DNA from 3 places in the Sphingomonas sp. BK069 genome. Region 1 is predicted to be linked to each of the others. Evidence: predicted binding sites of a transcription regulator. Region 1 holds the regulator's gene; each other region holds the start of a gene.
The links. The regulator LexA, encoded in region 1, represses DNA repair genes until DNA is damaged. The targets are predictions, from matches to a motif close to GTTCCNCNCTTGTTCT.
Positions count from the first base shown of each region.

Region 2: a site for LexA is predicted at 5,030-5,045, ahead of FHY02_RS02230 (DUF3072 domain-containing protein). Genes of this name have one in related genera too.
Region 3: a site for LexA is predicted at 3,014-3,029, ahead of FHY02_RS01720 (DNA recombination protein RmuC). Genes of this name have one in related genera too.

Region 1 is NZ_JACHZH010000001.1:702,392-709,550, forward strand. It holds gene trpD (anthranilate phosphoribosyltransferase) at 1-681, shown strand, start outside; gene trpC (indole-3-glycerol phosphate synthase TrpC) at 678-1,463, shown strand; gene moaC (cyclic pyranopterin monophosphate synthase MoaC) at 1,465-1,932, shown strand; gene glp (gephyrin-like molybdotransferase Glp) at 1,932-3,125, shown strand; gene lexA (transcriptional repressor LexA) at 3,184-3,849, shown strand; gene FHY02_RS03580 (ComEC/Rec2 family competence protein) at 3,911-6,055, opposite strand; gene gltX (glutamate--tRNA ligase) at 6,160-7,159, shown strand, end outside.
Region 2 is NZ_JACHZH010000001.1:444,634-451,792, forward strand. It holds gene guaB (IMP dehydrogenase) at 1-1,060, shown strand, start outside; gene FHY02_RS02205 (RsmB/NOP family class I SAM-dependent RNA methyltransferase) at 1,061-2,215, shown strand; gene FHY02_RS02210 (M48 family metallopeptidase) at 2,249-2,770, shown strand; gene ccmC (heme ABC transporter permease CcmC) at 2,857-3,582, shown strand; gene ccmE (cytochrome c maturation protein CcmE) at 3,680-4,117, shown strand; gene FHY02_RS02225 (hypothetical protein) at 4,117-4,758, shown strand; gene FHY02_RS02230 (DUF3072 domain-containing protein) at 4,775-4,996, opposite strand; gene FHY02_RS02235 (potassium transporter Kup) at 5,132-7,054, shown strand; gene FHY02_RS02240 (2'-5' RNA ligase family protein) at 7,051-7,159, shown strand, end outside.
Region 3 is NZ_JACHZH010000001.1:346,883-354,041, forward strand. It holds gene truA (tRNA pseudouridine(38-40) synthase TruA) at 1-621, opposite strand, end outside; gene fmt (methionyl-tRNA formyltransferase) at 618-1,523, opposite strand; gene recR (recombination mediator RecR) at 1,579-2,175, shown strand; gene def (peptide deformylase) at 2,221-2,754, shown strand; gene FHY02_RS01720 (DNA recombination protein RmuC) at 3,034-4,428, shown strand; gene FHY02_RS01725 (putative quinol monooxygenase) at 4,467-4,874, shown strand; gene FHY02_RS01730 (RNA methyltransferase) at 5,437-6,237, opposite strand; gene FHY02_RS01735 (HPr family phosphocarrier protein) at 6,259-6,528, opposite strand; gene FHY02_RS01740 (PTS sugar transporter subunit IIA) at 6,525-6,932, opposite strand; gene rapZ (RNase adapter RapZ) at 6,962-7,159, opposite strand, start outside.

The DNA.
Region 1 (7,159 bases):
AAGCACGGCAACCGTGCCGCCTCGTCCAAGGCTGGCGCGGCCGACACGCTCGAGGCGCTGGGGCTGAACATGGAGCGCGCCGGCGCGCAGGCGGAGGCGACGCTGCGCGACCTCGGCATCTGCTTCCTCTTCGCCGGCAACCACCATCCGGCGATGCGGCGCATCACCCCGATCCGCCGCAAGGTCGGGCGGCGCACGATCTTCAACCTGATGGGACCGCTCGCCAATCCGGCGCACGTCACGCGCCAGCTGATCGGCATCGCGCGGCCGGATTACGCCCCGATCTACGCCGAGGCGCTGGCACAGCTCGGCAGCGAGGCGGCGCTGGTCGTAGCGGGCGAGGAGGGGCTCGACGAGATCTCCGGGGCCGGCCCGACGCACGTGGTATCGATCGGCGCGGTGGCGCTGCCGTCGCGGATCATCCCCGAGGACGCGGGCGTCGCCCGCCACCCCACGCTGGCGATCCGCGGCGGCGATCCGACCTATAACGCGCTGGCGCTGCGCCAGCTGCTGCGCGGTGAGCGCGGCGCCTACCGCGACGCGGTGCTCGTCAACGCCGCCGCGGCGTTGGTCCTCGCCGGACGCGACTCCTCCCTTACCGATGGCGCGGCGCGCGCCGCCGAGGCGCTCGACCGCGGCGACGCGGGCGCGCTGCTCGACCGCTGGATCGCCTACGCATGACCATCCTCGCCGATATCTGCGCTACCAAGCGAGACGAGGTGCGCGCGCGCCGTGCCGCCGTGAGCGACAGCGCGTTGCGCGAGCGCGCCGCGGCACAGACGGCGCCGCGCGGCTTCCGCTCGGCGCTGGAGCGGAGCGTCGCCGCCGGTCGGCACGCGCTGATCGCCGAGATCAAGAAGGCCAGTCCGTCGAAAGGTCTGATCCGCGAGGACTTCGATCCGCCGGCGCACGCACGTGCTTACGCCGCGGGGGGCGCCTCCTGCCTCTCGGTGCTGACCGATGCGCCGTTTTTTCAGGGGCGTGAGGAGTATCTGATCGCTGCGCGCGCCGCCTGCGACCTGCCCGTGCTGCGCAAGGACTTCACGGTCGATCCGTGGCAGGCGCTGGAGGGGCGCAGCATCGGTGCCGATGCGATCCTGCTGATCGTCGCCGCGCTCGACGACACGCTGCTCGCTGAGTGCGAGGCTGCGGCGATCGAGCAGGGGCTCGACGTGTTGGTCGAGGTGCACGACGCCGCCGAGCTGGAGCGCGCGGCGCGACTGCGCTCGCGGCTGATCGGGGTGAACAATCGCGACCTACGCAGCTTCGAGGTCGACGTGCGGCGCACCTGGGAGCTGGCGGCGCGCGTGCCCGCGGACACGCTTCTGGTCGCGGAGAGCGGGCTGAGCACCCGCGCCGACCTCGACTCGCTCGCAGGCCACGGCGTCCACTGCTTCCTGATCGGCGAGGCGCTGATGCGCCAGGCCGATGTCACGGCAGCGACGCACGCGCTGGTCGGCTGAGATGACGGGGCTCACCCATCTCGACGATTCGGGTGCGGCGCACATGGTCGATGTCGGCGGCAAGCAGGTGACGCGACGCGAGGCGGTGGCGAGCGGCCGGATCGACATGGTGGCGGAGGCGGCCGCCGCGATCCGTGACGGCGCGGTCGCCAAGGGTGATGTGCTCGCCGTGGCGCGTGTCGCCGGGATCATGGCGGCCAAGCGCACCAGCGAGCTCGTCCCGCTCTGCCACCCGCTGCCGATCAGCCGCGTCGCGGTCGACTTGACCGTCGACGAGCATGGCGTAACGGCCTCGGCCACGGTCGCGACCGACGGCAAGACCGGGGTCGAGATGGAGGCGCTCACCGCGGTGTCGGTCGCGCTGCTCACCGTCTACGACATGGCCAAGGCGCTCGACAAGACCATGGTGATCGGCGGCGTGCGCCTGCTCGCCAAGAGCGGCGGACGCTCCGGCGACTGGCGCGCCTGATGGGGTCGCCGTCACGGCCGGGGCTGCTGCCGGTCGCCGAGGCGCAGGCGCGTGTGCTGGCGCTCGGCACGCCCGTCGCCCCTGTCGAGGTGTCGCTCGCCGAGGCCCTCGGGCGCTGGGCCGCCGCGCCGGTGGTGGCGCGGCGTACCCAGCCCGCGCGCGATGTCTCGGCGATGGACGGCTACGCGCTGCGCTACGCCGACCTGCCTGGCCCCCTGCGCGTCGTCGGCGAGAGCGCGGCGGGCGCTCCGCACACGGGCGCGCTGTCGCCCGGCGAGGCGGTGCGGATCTTCACCGGCGCCATGATGCCCGCGGGCAGTGACACCGTCCTCGTCCAGGAAGAGGCGCGGCGCAAGGGCGACAAGGTCGAGCTCGACGGCGAGGGGCCGGCGCATCAGGGGCGCAACGTGCGCGCGCGCGGGCTCGACTTCGCGGCGGGAGACGTGCTGGTCGCGCGCGGCGAGCGCTTCACCCCCGCGCGGCTCGCGGTGGCGGCCACCGGCGGGGTCGGCCGGGTCACGGTCGCGCGACCGGTGCGCGTCGCGCTCGCCGCGACCGGCGACGAGCTGGTCGAACCTGGTACGCCGGGCGAGGCGCTGCCCGAGTCCAACCGGCTGCTGCTGCGCGCGCTGCTGGCCGACAGCGGCGCGGAGATCGTCGATCTCGGCATCCTGCCCGACCGGCTCGACACGCTCACCCAGTCCTTCGCCGCGGTCCACGCCGACATGCTCGTCACCACCGGCGGCGCGTCGGTCGGGGACCATGACTTGGTACGGCCGGCGCTTGAGGCGGCAGGGGTGACGCTCGACTTCTGGCGGATCGCGCTGCGCCCCGGCAAGCCCATGCTGGCGGGGCGGCGCGATGGGCTGGCAGTGGTCGGGCTGCCCGGGAACCCGGTCTCAGCCTTCGTCACCGCGCTGCTGTTCGTGCGGCCTTTGGTGGCGCACCTCGCCGGCGCGGCCGATCCCTTCCCCACTGCGACCAGCGCGATCCTCGGTGAGGACCTGCCCGCCAACGGCGAGCGCAGCGACTATCTGCGCGCCGAACTGCGCGAGGGACGTGCCTATGCCTCGACTATCCAGGACAGCTCGATGCTGCGCACGCTGGCGCGCTCGACCTGCCTGATCGTGCGTCCGCCGCACGCTCCAGCGACGCGCGCGGGCGACTCGGCGGAAATCCTCGTCATCGCTTGACGAGGCCTGTCGTGTTCCATAAAGGTTCCGCATCCGTTCGCGAATGGGGAGTGTGGACATGCTGACGCGCAAACAGCACGAGCTGATCTGCTTCATCGAGGATCGGCTCGCCGAGAGCGGCGTGTCGCCCTCGTTCGAGGAGATGAAGGACGCGCTCGAGCTGAAGAGCAAGTCGGGTGTCCATCGGCTGATCAGCGCGCTCGAGGAGCGCGGGTATCTCCGCCGCCTGCCCAATCGCGCGCGCGCGCTGGAAGTGCTCAAGGCGCCCGAGCGCGGCGAACCCAAACGCGCCGCAGCCCCGGCCAAGCGGGCGCCGGTCGAGCTCGTGGTGCCCGCCAACGATGTCGTCGAGATCCCGCTCCACGGCCGCATCGCCGCGGGCGTGCCGATCGAGGCGTTCGAGGGCGCGACCACCCTGCCCGTTCCTGCCGCCCTGCTCGGCAGTGGCGAGCATTTCGCCTTGGAGGTGGCGGGGGACTCGATGGTCGACGCCGCCATCCTCGACGGTGACTATGCGTTGATCCGCCGCCAGGAAGTGGCGCGCGACGGTGAGATCGTGGTGGCGCTGATCGACGAGAGCGAGGCGACGCTCAAATATTTCCGTCGCGAGGGTGCGATGATCCGGCTCGATCCGGCGAATCGCTCCTACGACCCGCAGCGCTACGCGCCGACCCAGGTGCGGGTGCAGGGCAAGCTGGCGGGGATCCTGCGTCGCTACGACTGAGCGGCGGGGGTGTCGGGGTGGCAGGCGGTCGGTTCTTGCGCACGCTCCAATCAGTCGCCGCCTAGTCGACGTGCCGTGCTCCTGCGCACGCAGGAGCCCAGGGTCGCAGGCGGCAGTGCTCGTGGCTCTGGGCTCCTGCGTGCGCAGGAGCACGGGCGGATCGCTCGTCCGCCATCGCCCAGGGGTGTTCGTCCCCTTCCTTCCGCACCGCCACGACACGCGTATCTTTGAAGGTGATCGCTACCCCGCCACTATGGGCCAGGGCATCACGGTCGAGCGTCAGCCAGCGCGCGCGACAGCGGCGCGGCAGGCGGCGCTCACTCACCACGACGTCTGCCGTGGCGCAAAGCGCCGTCAGCCGCTGCATCGGCACGGTGTAGCCACTGCGCGTCGCCAGCACGCGCCACCAGCGCCCGTCGACGCGACGCTGCCACCAGCACAGGTCGCGATTGCAGCGCGCTTCGGGGGACTCGCTGAGCAAGCCCGGCACGCCGTCGATCCCGGCGTTCTGCGCGAGCACGTCGCGCACGTATCCGCCGGCACGGTCGCGCAGCAGCATCAAGCCGCCGTCCGCCTGGCGCACCGCCAGGTGGCGCCCGTCGCCTGTGATGAGCAGGTCCGGAGCGGGGGTCGCCAACGTCCACGCCGCCCCGATCGCCAGCGGTGCCAGCCCCAGATAGCGCGCCCGCGTGCGCCACAATGCCAGCCAGATACCACCCGCCACCATCGTCGCGAAAGCACCCAGGGGCATGGCCGGGATCGCGCGCACCGCGCCGGGGAGCGCGGCGACGCTGTGCGCGATCCACAGCAACAGTGCGATCGCCCGTCCCGCCACCCACCACGCCGGCGCGCCCCAGCCGAGCGTGTCGAGCAGCAGTGCCACCGCGACCGCCGGCATGATCGCGAAGGTGGTCAGCGGAATGGCGACGATGTTGGCGATCGCGCCATAGGCACCGGCCTGGTGGAAAGAGAAGACGGCGATCGGCATCAGCGCGAGCTCGACCACCGCCCCGGTAACGAGCAGCGACACGGCCTCGCGCGTCCATCGATGCGGCCATGGCTCGTCGCGTGCCAGCAGCGCGGCGCGGACCCGCGGGTGCTCGTGCAAGGCGACGATCGAGGCGACCGCCGCGAACGAGAGCTGGAAGCTTGGCCCCACCACGGCCTCGGGCCAGGCGACCAGCACTACCAGCGCGCCCATCGCCACCAGTCGCAGCGTCAGCGCCTCGCGCCCGAGCGCCAGCGCGGCGAGCACCATCAGCGCGGCGACGCAGCTGCGGATCGTCGGCACCTGCGATCCCGTCAGCCAAGTATAGCCGATCGCCGCCCCCGCCCCTGCTCCGGCCGCGATGAGCGGAAGCAGCCCCGTCAACGCCAGTCGCCGCGACAGCGCGAGCAGCCGCAGCACCGCCGCCATCACGATTCCTACGGTCGCGGTAATGTGCAGCCCGCTGACCGAGAGCAGGTGCGCCAGCCCGGCACGCCGCATCGCCAGCGAGTCGCTGTCGTCGATCGCGCCCATGTCGCCTGTCACCAGCGCCGCCGCGATACCGCCGGCGCTACCCGCGAGCGCCGCGGTGATATGCGCGGTGATCCGGTCGCGCACGCCCGGCGTGCCCACCCCCCGTACAGTGACCGGCTCGAAGCCGCGCCCGCTCGCCCCGACGCGGTCGAACCAGGCCGCGCGGGCGGCATCATAGGCGCCAGGAACCGTGGGGGCCGCAGGCGGCATCAGCCGCGCGCGCAACGTCATGGCGGCACTCGCCGCGAGATTGGTCGGTATCGCGCGCTCGGGCAGGCTCACGCGCACGTGGAGCGGCGCGCGGCGTGGTGGCCGCTCCCACCGCAAGGCACCCAGCGTCACCCGCACCAGCCCGCGCGCGGGCAGCGGCTCGATCTTCTCCACCTCGCCCACCAGCCGCACCACCGCGGACCGGTCGAGCGTCGGCGCGGCGACTCGCGTCGCGCGCGTCCACGCGAGCCCCGTTCCCGCCGCGACCGCGAGGCCGAGCATCGCCGCAAACGGCGCCGCGCGACCGCCGCGCCAGCTCACCGCCGCGGCGGCGGCGAGCCCGAGCGCGATCAGGATGAGCGCGACCCATTCGTGCCGCTCCGGCAGCACGAACCACGCCGCCGCGCCCGTGCCCAGCGCCACCGGCAGCCACAGAAAAAGTTGGTCGCGCTCCGCTTCCAGCCAACGTTCCAAAGCGTTGCCGGCGCGGGAGGCGATTTGATGCGGGAGAGAGGCTTTGCTAGGGGCGAGCGCGGCCGATCGAGCCATCCGACCATCCAGCCTGGGAGCACGCGCGCTTGAGCGCAACCGAGATCAATGAGCGCGCCGTCGTCACGCGCTTTGCCCCGTCACCCACCGGGTTCCTTCACCTGGGCGGCGCGCGCACCGCGCTGTTCAACCTTCTCTTCGCGCGCCACCACGGCGGGAGCTTTCGGCTGCGGATCGAGGACACCGATCGCGCGCGCTCGACCCAGCCGGCGATTGACGCCATCCTGAACGGCATGCGCTGGCTCGGGCTCGATTGGGACGGCGAGGAAGTCTACCAGTTCGCTCGCGCCGACCGCCACGCCGGGGTCGCCCACCGGATGATCGAGGCAGGGCACGCCTATCGCTGCTATCTCACCAGCGCGGAGCTCGACGCGATGCGTGCCGAGGCCCAGGCGGCGAAGCAGCCGCTGCGGATCCGCTCGCCGTGGCGCGACCGCACCGACTGGCCCGCCGACCAGTCCTATGTCGTCCGCCTGCGCGCGCCGACCGAGGGCGCGACGACGATCCACGACCGCGTTCAAGGCGAGGTCACCGTCCAGAACGTTGAGCTCGACGACCTCGTCCTGCTGCGCTCTGACGGCACGCCGACCTATATGCTCGCGGTCGTGGTCGATGACCACGACATGGGGGTGACCCACGTCATCCGCGGCGACGATCATCTCAACAACGCCTTTCGCCAGCTGCCGATCTATCGCGCGATGGACGCGATCGAGGGAGGATGGCCCGACCCGGTCTACGCGCACATCCCGCTGATCCACGGCAGCGATGGCGCCAAGCTCTCCAAGCGCCACGGCGCGGTCGGCATCGAGGCCTATCGCGACGAGATGGGCATCCTCCCCGAAGCGCTCGACAACTACCTGCTGCGGCTCGGCTGGGGACACGGCGACGAGGAGATTATCGCGCGCGAGGACGCGATCCGATGGTTCGACCTCGACGCCGTGGGCAAGTCGCCGAGTCGGTTCGATCTCAAGAAGCTCGAGCATCTCAACGGTCATTATATCCGCGCCAGCGACGACTCGCGGCTCGCCG
Region 2 (7,159 bases), 260 kb from region 1:
CAACCGCGACGTGCGTTTCGCCGAGAACCCGAACCAGCGCGTCGCCGAGCTGATGACGCGCGAGAATCTCGTCACCGTCTCGATCGGCGTCGCGAAGGAAGAGGCGCGCCGGCTGCTCCACCAGCGCCGCATCGAGAAGCTGCTGGTGGTGGACGACGCCTATCGCTGCGTCGGGCTCATCACCGTCAAGGACATCGAGAAAGCGGTGATGTACCCGGAGGCGACCAAGGACGCCGCCGGACGCCTCCGCGTCGCCGCCGCCACCACCGTGGGGGACAAGGGCTTCGCGCGCACCGAGGCGCTGGTCGACGCCGAGTGCGACCTGATCGTCATCGACACCGCGCACGGCCACAATCGCGACGTCGCGCGCGCGGTCGAGCGCGTGAAGAAGCTGTCCAACTCGGTCCAGGTCGTCGCCGGCAACGTCGCCACCGGCGAGGCGACGCGCGCGCTGATCGACGCCGGCGCGGACGGCATCAAGGTCGGCATCGGACCGGGCTCGATCTGCACCACGCGTGTCGTGGCGGGCGTGGGCGTGCCGCAGCTCACCGCGGTGATGGACTGTGCCGAGGCCGGCGCCGCCGCGGGCGTGCCCGTGATCGCCGACGGCGGCCTGCGCACCTCGGGCGATCTCGCCAAGGCGCTGGCGGCGGGCGCGTCGACCTGCATGGTCGGCTCGTTGCTCGCCGGGACTGAGGAAGCGCCGGGAGAAACCTTTCTGTATCAGGGGCGTGCGTACAAATCCTATCGCGGGATGGGAAGCGTCGGCGCGATGGGGCGCGGCTCCGCCGACCGCTATTTCCAGGGAGAGGTGCGCGACCAGCTCAAGCTCGTCCCCGAGGGGATCGAGGGGCAGGTGCCCTATAAGGGGCCGGCGCGCGACGTGATCCACCAGCTGGTCGGCGGCATCAAGGCGGCGATGGGCTATACCGGCTCGGCGACGATCCGCGACCTGCAGGAGCGCGCGCGCTTCGTCCAGATCACCGGCGCTGGGCTCAAGGAGAGCCATGTCCACGACGTGACGATCACGCGCGAGGCGCCCAATTATCCGACCCGCTGAGTGACTCCGGCGGCGCGCACCCAGGCGGCGATCGAGCTGCTCGACTCGATCGTCGCCGCCGCGGAGCAGGGCGGCGCGGCGGCTGACACGCTGATCGCGCGCTATTTGGCGACCCGCCGCTATGCGGGGTCGAAAGACCGGCGCGCGGTGCGTGAGCTGGTCTATGCCGCGGTCCGCGCGCTCGGCGAGCGCCCGGCGAACGGGCGCGCGGCGCTGGTCGCGCTCGCACGTCAGGAGCCGGCGCTCGCCGCCACCTTCGACGGCTCGCCCCACGGCCCCGCGCCGATCGGCGACGAGCCCGCGGCGATGCCGGGCGTGCTGCCGCACTGGCTAGCCGAGCGGTTCGCCGCATCGGGGCTCGGCGACGAAGAGCAGGCTGCGTTAGTCGAACGCGCGCCGCTCGACGTCCGCGTTAATCGGCTGCGCGGGGAGGCGCCCGCGATCGACGGTGCGGCGTCGATCCCCGGCCTCCCTGATGCGCTCCGGCTACCCGCCGGCACCGACCTCGCACCCTATGCCGGGCTGGTCGAGGCGCAGGACGCCGGCAGCCAGGCGGTGACGCTCGCCGCCGGCGCCGCGCCGGGTATGACGGTGCTGGACCTCTGCGCCGGGGCGGGGGGCAAGAGCCTCGCGCTTGCCGCCGCGATGGCGAACCGGGGGCGGATCATCGCCAGCGACGTCGATCGCGCGCGCCTCGCCCGGCTCGCGCCGCGCGCGGGCAAGGCAGGGGCGACGATCATCGAGACTCGCCTGCTCGACGGTGGCCGCGAGGCCGACGCGCTCGCCGACATCAGCGCGGACGTCGTGTTTGTCGACGCGCCCTGCTCGGGCAGCGGCACGTGGCGGCGCAATCCCGAGGCGCGCTGGCGGCTCACCCCCGATCGGCTCGAGCGCTACGCCGCGATGCAGCGCCACGTGCTCGCACTCGGGGCGCCCGCGGTGCGCCCCGGCGGCGCGCTGGTGTTCGTCACCTGCTCGCTGCTCGACGCCGAGGGAGCGGATCAAGTCGAGCGTTTCCTCGCCGACCATCCCGGATGGCAGGCCGAGCCGCTCGCGCTGCCGTGCGGGCGCGCGCGCGGGCAGGGCGTCCGGCTCACTCCCGCGCACGACGGCACCGACGGTTTTTTCGTCGCGCGGCTGCGGGCGCCATGCTAGGCGCTGGCGATCGTGTCGAAGCTGGAGCCGTTCATGCGTTTCACCTCGGTCGCCGCTGCGGCGGCGCTGGCGCTGGTATCGATCTCGACCTCGCTGCACGGCCAGCGCCCGGACGACCAGATCGACGCGCGCAGCATGGCGCTGCTTCAACAGGGTAAGGCGGCACGCGCCGCGGGCAATATCGACGGTGCGACCGATCTGTTCGAGAGCGCGGTCACGGTCGATCCGCGCAACCGCCAGGCCTTCATCGCGCTCGCGCAGGTGGCGGAGGCGCGCCAGCTGCCGGGCAAGGCGATCCGCCTCTACCGCGAGGCGCTGCTGCTCGAGCCCAACGACATCGCCGCGCTGACCGGGCAGGGCGAGGCGATGGTGGCCAAGGGGGCGGTCGAGCGCGCCAAGCAGAACCTCGCCCGAGTGCGCACCTTGTGCCAGGGTCAGTGCACTCAGGCGACCGAACTCGCCGCGGTGATCGCCAAGGGCCCGCCCGTCACCACCGCGCAGGTCACAGCGCCCAGCACCGTGCCGCCCGCGGCACCGCCGTCATCGCGCGACTGAGCCGCTCGCGTCCCCGGGCAAGAGTCGCTAAGCTCCTGCAACGCCTAGCCCTTCCTTCCGCCTGACCGATCGAGACGCACCGCCTCTTGCCGACGCTCCACGCCCTCGCCAATCCCGCCCGATTCCTGCGGATCGCGCGCCCACTCACGCCCTGGCTGTGGTGGCTGGGGGTTGTGCTGGTGGCGTTCGGCAGCTGGGCCGGGCTGACCCAGACCCCGCCCGACTATCTGCAGGGCGAGACGGTGCGGATCCTCTACGTCCACGTGCCCACGGCGTGGCTCGGCATGGGCGGCTGGAGCGCGATCGCGATCGCGAGCACCGCCTTCCTGGTGTGGCGCCACCCGCTCGCCGAGGTTGCCGCGCGCGCCGCCGCGGTACCCGGCGCAACCTTCGCCGCCCTGTGCCTCGTCACCGGCGCGATCTGGGGGCGGCCGACCTGGGGGACGTGGTGGCAGTGGGACGGGCGGCTGACCTCGATGCTGCTGCTGTTCTTCGTCTATCTCGGCTTCATCGCGCTCTCCAACGCCGACCGGGAGCGCGGTGGCGACGGGCGCGTCCCCGCGATCTACGGCATCGCCGGCACCGTGCTGTTGCCGATCATCCGCTACTCGGTGGTGTGGTGGAACACGCTGCACCAGGGGCCGAGCATCGGCCTGACCTCATCGACGATCGACCGGTCCTTGCTCTGGCCGCTGCCGATCATGCTGGTCGGCTTCTCCTGCCTGTTCGGCGCGATCGTGCTGATGCGGATGCGCGCCATCCTCGCCGCCGCGAAAGCCGAGGCGCGGCTGCGGCGGAGGGCGCTGGCGTGAACCCCTGGCCCTTCGTCACCGCGGCCTATGTTCTGGTCCTCGGCGCCGGCGCGCTGGTGGGTTGGCTGAGCTATCGCGCGATGCGGAAGCACGAGAAATGACGCCCAAGTCGCAGCGGATGACGCTGGTGCTGCTCGGCATCGTCGCGCTCGCCGCGGCCGCGCTGCTGGCCTTGTCGGGACTGCGCGGGCAGGCCGCCTTCTTCTACGCGCCCAGCGACGTGCGCGGCGCGCTGCCCGCGCCGGACCGCGCGGTGCGGCTGGGCGGCATGGTCGAACGCGGCTCGATCCGCCGCGCGGGCGACGGCGTGTCGATCGCCTTCACCGTCACCGATGGGCAGGCGACGACGCCGGTGCGCTTCAGCGGCATCGCGCCCGACCTGTTCCGCGAGGGCTCGGGCGTGGTCGCGGAGGGGCATTTCAATCCCGACGGTTCGTTCAGCGCGACCAACCTGCTCGCCAAGCACGACGAGAAGTACATGCCGCCGCAGATGGCGGGCAAGATGCACGAGACCCGCACGCTGGAGACACAGTGATGGGCTTCGTCGCGTTGCTGCTGCTCGGCGCCGGCGCCTTCGGCGCGTTGGCGTTGCTGCGCGCCGATCGTGCCCTGTGGACCCTGCTCGCCGCCGCGCTCTGCCTCGGCGGCGCCGGCTATGCCTGGCAGGGCTCGCCGCTGCTCGGCGTCCGGCCGGCGACGCCGCGCACCGAGATCGCGCCGATCGACCCCGACGAGATCGCGCTGCGCGACAGCCTGCTCGGGCGCTACACTGCCGACACCGCCTATCTCGTCGCCGCCGACGCGATGACGCGCAGCGGCAACAGCCGCGCCGCTGCTCGAGTCGTGTTGGGGGGCCTGTCGAAGCTGCCGAAGAGCTTCATCCTGTGGACCTGGGCGGGGGTCACGCTGGCGGCAGAGGCGGGCGATCGGCTCTCGCCCCCGGCGCTGCTCGCCTTCCGCCAGGCGGCGCGACTCGCGCCCGAGCATCCGGCGCCGCCATACTATCTCGGCATGGCCTATCTGAAGGCGGGCCAGCTCGCCCAGGCGCGCGCGCTCTGGCTGCACGCCGTGGCGCTCTCCGCGCCCGGCACCGACTACCGCCGCGAGTTGGTGCGGCGCGTGCTGGTGCTCGATCAGTTCATCGCCGCGGGCGTCGATCCCTCGCGCGGAGGGTGACGCCCGCGCGATCGGATCAGTCGGCCTTGCCGCGCCCGGTCTGCTCCTGCAGCGAGTCGATCTTCTTCGACGCATCGGCCTTGCTCAGCGTCTCGTCGAACGACTCGCCCGCTTCCTCGCTCAGCGTCTTGAGATAGCTCGCCTGCGCGCCGGTCATCGGCTCGTCCCCGGTGGTCCAGTCGTCGGGGTTCTTCTCCGCATTCGAGAAAGGGTGGGTCTTGGGGTTGTCGTCGCTCATCACCATCTCCTGTAGCGTGTCCACAACCCCGCCGTTCGATATCTGTTCCGCGTTGCCGGTACCCTGCGCGCGTGCTAGGCGCGCCAGCACCATGGGTAGACACGCGGGCGACGCCTCGAGAACGGTCGGCAACGCATGAGCGTGAACACCGACGATCCGGCGGTCCGGGCGCAGGCCCAGGCGGGGCATCATCACGGCAGCGGCGACGGGCTCGCGCGGCTCGCGCTCGGCGCGATCGGCGTGGTATACGGCGACATCGGCACCAGCCCTTTGTACGCGATGAAGGAGGTGTTCGTCGGACACCATCCGCTCGCGGTCGACCCGCTTCATATCTTCGGCGTGATCAGCCTGGTTTTCTGGTCGCTGATGCTGATCGTCACGCTCAAATATGTGCTGATCATCCTGCGCGCCGACAACAACGGCGAGGGGGGCAGCCTTGCGCTGCTCGCACTGATCCAGCGCCGCTCGGGCGCGGGCAAGCGTTGGGGGCCGAGCCTCGTCATCCTGGGCGTGCTCGCCACCGCGCTGTTCTTCGGTGATTGTATGATCACGCCCGCGATCTCGGTGTTGTCCGCGGTCGAGGGCCTGGCGACGGTGGAGCAGGGCTTCGACTCGTTCGTGCTGCCGATCGCGGTGACGATCCTGATCGCGCTCTTCTATCTCCAGTCGATCGGGACGGAGAAGGTGGGGCGGCTGTTCGGGCCGATCATGCTGGTTTATTTCGTGGTTCTCGCCGTCATGGGTGGGATCCACATCGTCGCGCGACCCGATATCCTCTACGCGCTCAACCCGATGTACGCGGTGCGCTTCGCCGCCAATGACGGCACGCTCGCCTTCCTCGCGCTCGGTTCGGTGGTGCTGGCGGTGACCGGCGCGGAGGCGCTGTACGCCGACATGGGGCATTTCGGGCGCAAGCCGATCTCCTACGCCTGGCTCGGCTTCGTGCTGCCCGCGCTGATGATCAACTATCTCGGCCAGGGCGCGCTGCTGCTGGAGAACCCCGCCGCGGCGGAGAACCCCTTCTTCTTGATGGCGCCGGAGAGCTGGCGTCTGTGGCTGGTGATCCTCGCCACGATGGCGACGGTGATCGCGAGCCAGGCGGTGATCACCGGTGCCTATTCGGTGGTGCAGCAGGCGGTGCAGCTCGGGCTGATGCCGCGGATCCGCATCACCCACACCAGCGCGTCGGAGGCGGGCCAGATCTACATCCCCGCCGTGAACTGGGCGCTGATGATCATGGTGCTGCTGCTGGTGTTCGGCTTCGGCGAATCGTCCAACCTCGCCGCGGCCTATGGCATCGCGGTGACGGGGACGATGTTCATCTCGACCTGCATGGTCGGGGTGCTGATCCGCCGCGTGTGGCACTGGCCGATCTGGGCGACCGCGCTGTTCGAGATAACCTTCCTGTCGATCGACGGGCTGTATTTCGCCTCGAACCTGACCAAGGTGCCAGACGGCGGCTGGTTCCCGCTGCTGGTGGCGGTGATCGTCTTCGTGCTGCTCACCACCTGGTCGGAGGGGCGCAAGCTGATGCTCGAGCGGATGCGCGAGGCGGCGATGCCGATCAAGATTTTCATCGACTCCGCCGCCACCTCCGCCACGCGCGTGCCCGGCACCGCGGTGTTCATGACGTCGACGCCCGAGGGCGTGCCGCACGCGCTGCTGCACAATCTCAAGCACAATCGCGTGCTGCACGAGCGCGTGATCCTGCTGACGGTGCGCGTCACCGACATGCCGTATTTTCCCGAGGAGGACCGTTTCCTCCACGAGGACCTGGGTCAGGGCTTCCATCGGGTGGTCTTGCGCTACGGCTTCATGGAAGAGCCCGACGTGCCCGCGCACCTGCGCTCCTATGACGGCTGCGGCGCCGAGTTCCGGATGATGGACACCAGCTTCTTCCTCAGCCGCCAGACGCTGCTTGCCTCGGACCGGCCGGGGATGGCGATCTGGCGCGAGAAATTGTTCAGCTGGATGCTGCGCAATGCCGAGAGCGCGATGGAATTCTTCCGCCTGCCGACCAACCGGGTCGTCGAGCTGGGCAGTCAGATCGAGATTTGAGCGAGCCGGCCGCCCCGACCCAGGCGCCGATCATCGTCACCGCTCTGTTCGGTGCGGCGGACCAGGCTTTCCTCGACGCGCAGCGCCGCGCCTATTTCCCGGCCG
Region 3 (7,159 bases), 360 kb from region 1:
CACCAAAGCGAGGCAGCCCACTATGGAGCGCACCTGATGGTGGAGGAACGAGCGCGCCGCCACGTCCACCGCTAGCCGATCACCGTCGCGAATCACCGCGATCGAGTCGAGCGACTTTACCGGGCTCGCCGACTGGCAGTGCGCCGAGCGGAACGTGGTGAAATCGTGCTGCCCGACCAGCCGCTGCGCCGCCGCGTGCATCGCCGCGGCGTCGAGCGGCTGCGTCACCTGCCACGCGAGGCCGCGTTCCAGCGTCAGCGGCGCGCGCCGGTTGACGATCCTATAGGTGTACGCGCGCCCTAGGCAGGAGAAGCGCGCGTGCCAGTCGTCCGCCACCGCCTCGCACGCGATGATCGCCACCGGCGCGGGCCGCAGCCGCGCGTTGAGCGCCTCGCCGAGGCGAAAGGCGGTCAGCGGCTTCGCGACGTCGAGGTGCGCGCGCATCGCGGTGGCGTGAACCCCGGCGTCGGTGCGACCGGCGGCGTGGACCACGACCGTCTCGCCCGTGACCGCGTGTGCGGCTTCCTCGATCGCCTGCTGCACGCTCGGCCCATGCGCCTGGCGCTGCCAGCCCATGAACGGGCGCCCGTCGAACTCGACGGTGAGCGCGTACCGCGTCACAGCCTCGTGCCCGGCGGCAGCGCGAAGCCGCGCAGCAGCTCGCCCGCGTCCATCTCGCCGCGTCCGGCGCGCTGCAAGCGCAGCAGCCGGATCGCGCCGCTGCCGCACGCCACCAGCAGCGCGTCGTCGAGCACCTCGCCGGGCGCGCCGTTGCCGTCCTCGCCGCGCGCGGCACGCACCTTGATCCGCTCGCCCGCGTGCTCGACGAAGGCACCCGGCGCGGGATCGAAGGCGAGCACCTGGCGTGCAACCTGCGCGGCGGGGGCGGTGAAGTCGAGACGCGCCTCCTCCTTGCTGATCTTGGCGGCGTAGGTGACGCCCTCCTCGGGCTGCGGCCGTGGCGGATAGGCGGCGGGGTCGGCGAGCACCTGCACCATCAGCCGCGCGCCCAAAGCGGCGAGCTCGGCGGTGAGCTCGCCCGCGCTCTTGCCCGCGCAGGGCGTGCGCCCCTCGAGCCGCACCGGCCCGGTGTCGAGCCCGGCCTCCATCTGCATGATTCCCACGCCGGTCTCGGCGTCGCCGGCGAGGATCGCGCGCTGCACTGGCGCGGCGCCGCGCCAGCGCGGCAGCAGCGAACCGTGGACGTTGAGGCAGCCCAGCCGCGGCGCGTCGAGCACCGCGCGCGGCAGGATGAGGCCGTAGGCGGCGACCACCGCGACATCGGCACTCAGCGCCGCGAACTCGGCCTGTGCGCCCGCGTCGCGCAGCGTCACCGGCGTGCGCACCGCCAGCCCGAGCGCCTCGGCGCGGCGCTGCACCGGTGAGGCGACCAGCTCGCGCCCGCGCCGCCCGCCGGGGCGCGGCGGCTGGCTGTACACTGCGACGACCTCGTGTCCGGCGGCCACCAAAGCCTCGAGCGTCGGCACCGCGAACTCGGGTGTTCCCATGAAGATGATCCGCATGGCGCCAGCTCTCGACACGCTGGCGCGGCGCGACGCAACCCCCTACTTGTTCCGCATGGCATCCCCCGAGATCGAGGCGCTGACCAACGCGCTGGCGCGGCTCCCCGGTTTCGGCCCGCGCTCGGCGCGCCGCGCGGTGCTCCACCTCGTCAAGAAGCGCGAGGGCGCGCTGGCGCCGCTGCGCTCGGCGCTGGTGGCGGTGGAGGAGCGGCTGTCGACCTGCTCGACCTGCGGCAACGTCGACACCACCGACCCGTGCGCGATCTGCGCCGACCCGCGCCGCGACGACCGCTCGCTCTGCGTCGTCGAGGACGTCGCTGACCTGTGGGCGCTGGAGCGGTCGCGGCTGTTCCCGGGGCGGTTTCACGTGCTCGGCGGGCGGCTGTCAGCGCTGGAGGGCGTGCGGCCGGAGGATTTGTCGATCGAGCCGCTGCTCGCGCGAGTCGCCGCTGGCGGGGTCGACGAGGTGGTGCTGGCGATGAACGCGACGCTGGAGGGGCAGACCACCGCACATTATCTCGCCGAGCGGCTGGAGCGTTTCCCGGTGCGGCTGACCCAGCTGGCGCACGGCCTGCCGGTCGGGGGCGAGCTCGACTATCTCGACGAGGGCACGCTGGCGCAGGCGCTGCGCGCGCGGCGTCCCGTGGCGTGAGCGCGCTCGCTTGACGCTTCTCCGGCGCGCCCCTAGCTCGCGCGCATGGCCATTCTTCCGATCGTAGAGGTACCCGACGCGCGGCTGCGCGAGACCTGCGCTCCCGTCGCCGAGGTGAACGACGAGGTGCGCGGCATCGTCGCCGACATGTTCGACACGATGTATGACGCGCGCGGGATCGGGCTCGCCGCGATCCAGGTCGGTATCCTGCGACGGATCGTCGTGATCGACCTGCAGGAGCGCGAGCTGGAGGAGGGCGAACCGCCCGAGGCGGCGCGCGCGCCCCAGGCGTTCATCAACCCCGAGATCAGCTGGGTGAGCGAGGAGCAGTCGAGCTACAACGAGGGCTGCCTGTCGATCCCCGAGCAGTATGCCGAGGTGACCCGCCCCGAGCGCTGTCGCGTGACCTGGCTCGACACCGCGGGCGAGCGCCACGAGGCCGAGTTCGAGGGGCTGATGTCGACCTGCATGCAGCACGAGATCGACCATCTCAACGGCGTGCTCTTTATCGACCATATCTCGCGGCTGAAGCGGGGCATGTTGCTGAAGAAGTTGGACAAGCTCCGTCGCGGCGGGTGAGGGGAGAGTAGCCGGAACGCCGCCCCACGGTGCGGCGCATCCATCCGGCGTCTGGACGCGCGAACGGGTGGATCCTGAAACGAGTTCAGGATGATGCCTCTGGTGGGTGAGGGTGAGTGCTGGCGTCACCCGTGATCCCGCGCACGCGGGAAACCAGGCCCGTAGCGTCGCGCTCGCCGCTCTGAACTTTCGCGTTCGCACGGGCACGACCTTGGGCGATGTCCCTGCTCTCGCACCCATCGCTTGCGATCGCGCTCCCGTTCGATCTATGTTCCAGCGATGACCGATCTTCTTCCCGTCGCGCTGATCGCGCTCGCGCTGGGTGCGCTCGCCGGCTGGCTGCTGACCCGCGCCGCGGCCGAGCGGATGCGTGCCGAGCGCGACGCGCAGGCCGAGCTGTTCCGCCGCGCCATCGCCGATCTCGCCGGCGCGGAGGAGCGCGCGCGCGCCGCCGAGCCGCTCCGCGCCGAGCTCGCCCAGGCGCGCGACGAGCGCGAGGCGGCGCGGCTCGAGGTGGCGCGGCTCACCGCCGAGGGGCGCGCCGCCGAGCAGCGCATCGCCGACCTCAAGCTTGCCGCGGACGAGCTCAGCGCGCGCTTCCGCGACGCCGCGCAGACCGTGCTCACCGACGCGCAGAAAGCGTTCCTGGAGCGCGCCGAGGCGCGGTTGCGCCAGTCCGAGGAGCAGGCCGGGCAGGGCCTCAAGGCGTTGCTCCAGCCGGTCAATGATCGACTCCAGCGCTACGAGGAGGGCGTCGCCAAGATCGAGGCGGAGCGGCGCGACGCGTTCGGCCAGCTGCACGGCCAGATCGAGGCGATGCGCGCCGGGCAGGAGCGGGTCTCCGGCGAGGCGGCCAAGTTGGTCAACGCGCTGCGCAACGCGCCCAAGGCGCGCGGGCGATGGGGCGAGCAGCAGCTGCGCAACGTGCTCGAGTCGTGCGGGCTCGCCGAGCATACCGACTTCCAGATGGAGGTCAGCGTCGCGGGCGAGGACGGCGGCCGGCTGCGCCCCGACGCGATCGTCCGGGTCCCCGGCGGCAAGTCGCTGATCGTGGATGCCAAGGTCTCGCTCAACGCCTATCAGGACGCGTTCGGCGCGGTGGACGAGGCGGAGCGCCAGCTCGGCCTCGCCGCGCACGCCCAGTCGATGCGCACGCACGTCAGCGCGCTCGGCGCCAAGGCCTATTGGACCCAGTTCGCCGACGCGCCCGAATATGTCGTGATGTTCGTGCCCGGCGAGCATTTCCTCTCCGCCGCGCTGGAGCATGATCCGACGCTGTGGGATTTTGCGTTCGACCGCCGCGTGCTGCTGGCGACGCCGACCAACCTGATCGCGATCGCGCGCACCGTCTCGGCGGTGTGGCGGCAGGAGAAACTGGCCCGCGAGGCGCAGGAGATCGGCGCGCTCGGCAAAGAGCTGTACGCACGGCTGGCGACGATGGGGACGCACGTGGCCCGGCTCGGCAAGAATCTCGACACCGCGATGGGCGCCTATAATAGCTTCGTGGGAAGCCTGGAGAGCCAGGTGCTGACCAGCGCGCGGCGCTTCGAGGCGCTCAACATCGACACCGGCAACAAGACGATCGATCCGCTGCCGGTCGGCGAGCAGGCGGCTCGGCCGCTGACCAAGCTGGCGGCGGCGGAGCCGGTCGCGCTGGAGGATGCCGCGGAGTGAAGTGACGGGTCGGCCGTCAGGATGACGGGAGTATCGCCATGAGTTCGATGGTCTTCGCAGCGATGGCGCTCGTCGCCACCACCCCCGGGTCGCCGGCGCGGGAGCCGGTGCCGATCGTGCGGATCGCCGAGCTCGAGATCGATCCGGCGCAACTCGACGCGTACAAGCGGCTTCTCGCCGAGGAACAGGAGGCGTCGGTGCGTCTCGAAGCCGGCGTGCTGATGCTCCACTCCGTGGCGCTGGTGGAGCGGCCGACGTCGGTGCGCCTCCTCGAAGTCTATGCCAGCCGCGCCGCTTACGAGGCGCATATCCGTTCGCCGCACTTCCTCAGATACAAGAGCGCGACCGAGCGGATGGTGCGATCATTGCGGCTGGTCGAGACCGATCCGATCCTGCTCTGCGCCAAGTCGAAGGGGGCTAGGGGCGGCCCCGTCACCTGCCTGTGAGCAACGCGCGCGTGGGCGCGGCCCACGCTTGACCTCCCCCGCCGCCGGGATGATCACATATCGCAATTCGCACAGCTTCCGCTCGCCCGGTGCCGCCCCGTCGTCCCGCACTCCATCGCGCCGCGTACGCATAAGCGGTTGGCCTCGCGGTAAGATGTATATGGATCAGGTCCGGGAAGACGGCGGGACGTGAAGCGCCGGCGCGCGTCATACCTTTTTATGCCGCATTCCTGCCCCGCCGCGGTGGATAGCACCAGGAAAGCGCTGGCGCTTCGCCCAACACGCTAATGAAGCGTTCTCTCGGCACCGCTGCGCCCTGCTTCGGCACCCACGGTTCGCGCAGCTGTTCTGTCCTACGTGAGGTTTCAGGCATTATCACGACGGCGTGACCGCACAGCCGCAACCGCGCCGCTCCTGTCTGCCACGCGCGATCCGCGCGCGCGTCGCGGCACCGATCGCTACCCGCACCCGTGACTCAACATTGGCGACATTCGCCCCTGTCGCGAACCTCGCCCACGACTCAACATTCGCAACATTCGCGCGCCGGCGCACGCCGCATCAGTCACCTGCGATGCTGCGCCAGCACCTCATAGGCCATCACCGCGGTCGCCACCGCGGCGTTGAGACTGTCGGCCTTGCCCAGCATCGGCAGCTTCACCAGCAGGTCGCACTCGCGCTCATAGGCCTCGGGCAGGCCCTGCGCCTCGTTGCCGGTGAGCAGGAAGGTCGGCGCGGCATAGCGCGCGTCACGATATCCCTGTTCGGTCTGAAGGCTCAGCCCGACCAATTGACCCGCGCCGCCGCGCAGCCACGCCAGGAACTCCGCCCAGGGCGCGCGCGCGATCGGGACCGTGAACAGCGCCCCCATGCTGGCGCGCACCGCCTCGGTCGAGAACGGATCGACGCATTCGTCAACCAGGATCAGCCCGCCGGCGCCGACCGCGTCGCCGGTGCGCAGGATCGTGCCGAGATTGCCCGGGTCGCGCAGCCGCTCCGCCACCAGCCAGATGGGCGCGGCGTGGCGGTCGAGCGCCGCGAGCGGTGTCTCGAACGTCTCGAACACGCCCACCACCGCCTGCGGGTTGTCCTTGCCCGACAGTTTGGAGAGGATGTCGGGGATGGTCTCGATCGCCTCGCCGCCGCGCGCCTCGACCGCCTCGACCAGCGCGAGCACCAGCGGGTGGCGCGCGCTCGCCGCGGCGAAGAAGAGGTAGACCGGCACGCGCCCGGTCTCGCGCGCCTCGGTCAGGATGCGCAGCCCCTCGGCGAGGAACAGCCCCTCCTCGCGGCGGTGGCGCTTGTCGCGCAGGCCCTGGACCCGTTTGACGAGCGGGTTGGAGTAAGCGGTGACGGTGCGGGGCATAGGCTGGCGGCGGCGCGGACCTCAGTCCTCGCCGAACTTGCCCTCGACCAGCGCGCACATCGTCGCGACCACGTCCTCGGCCGAGTCACCCTCGGCGCTGATCGTGATCTGGTCGCCCTTGGCCGCGCCGAGCATCATCAGCCCCATGATCGAGGTGCCCACCACCTCAGAATCGCCCTTGGCCACCTTCACCGGCGCGGGCTGGCCCGAGGCGAGCGTGACGAACTTGGCGCTGGCGCGCGCGTGCAGCCCGCGGCGGTTGGTCACCTCGACGGTGCGCGACACGGTCATGCCGCCGCCTCGCCGAGCACTTCGGACGCCACCGAGATATACTTCCGCCCCGCCTCGCGCGCCGCGGCGACCGCGGCGGTAACGGTCATCGCCTTGCGCGCCGACTCGAGCCGGATCAGCATGGGCAGGTTGATGCCGGCGATCACCTCGATCCGCCCGCGCTCCATCAGCGAGATGGCGAGATTGGACGGGGTGCCGCCGAACAGGTCGGTGAGCACGATCACGCCGCGTCCCGAGTCGACCTCGGCGATGGCGCCGGCGATGTCGGCGCGGCGCGCCTCCATGTCATCGTCGGGGCCGATCGCGACGGTGCGCACCTGCCCCTGCGGACCGACGACATGTTCCATCGCCGTCACGAACTCGTCCGCGAGGCGACCGTGGGTGACGAGCACCAGACCGATCACGGGTCCGAGCATGGGCTTCGATACTTCGTTCATTGACGCGATGGTCGTCCTTCGAGCGCATCCTGCGGTGCCGCCGCCAGGTCACGATGCGTGATGGTGGGACAAAAGCCCGCCTCGCGCAACCGACGACCGACCCGCTCGGCGACATGCACCGAGCGGTGCTTGCCGCCGGTGCACCCGAAGGCGACGGTGACGTAGGGCTTGCCCTCGGCGTGATAGCGCGGGAC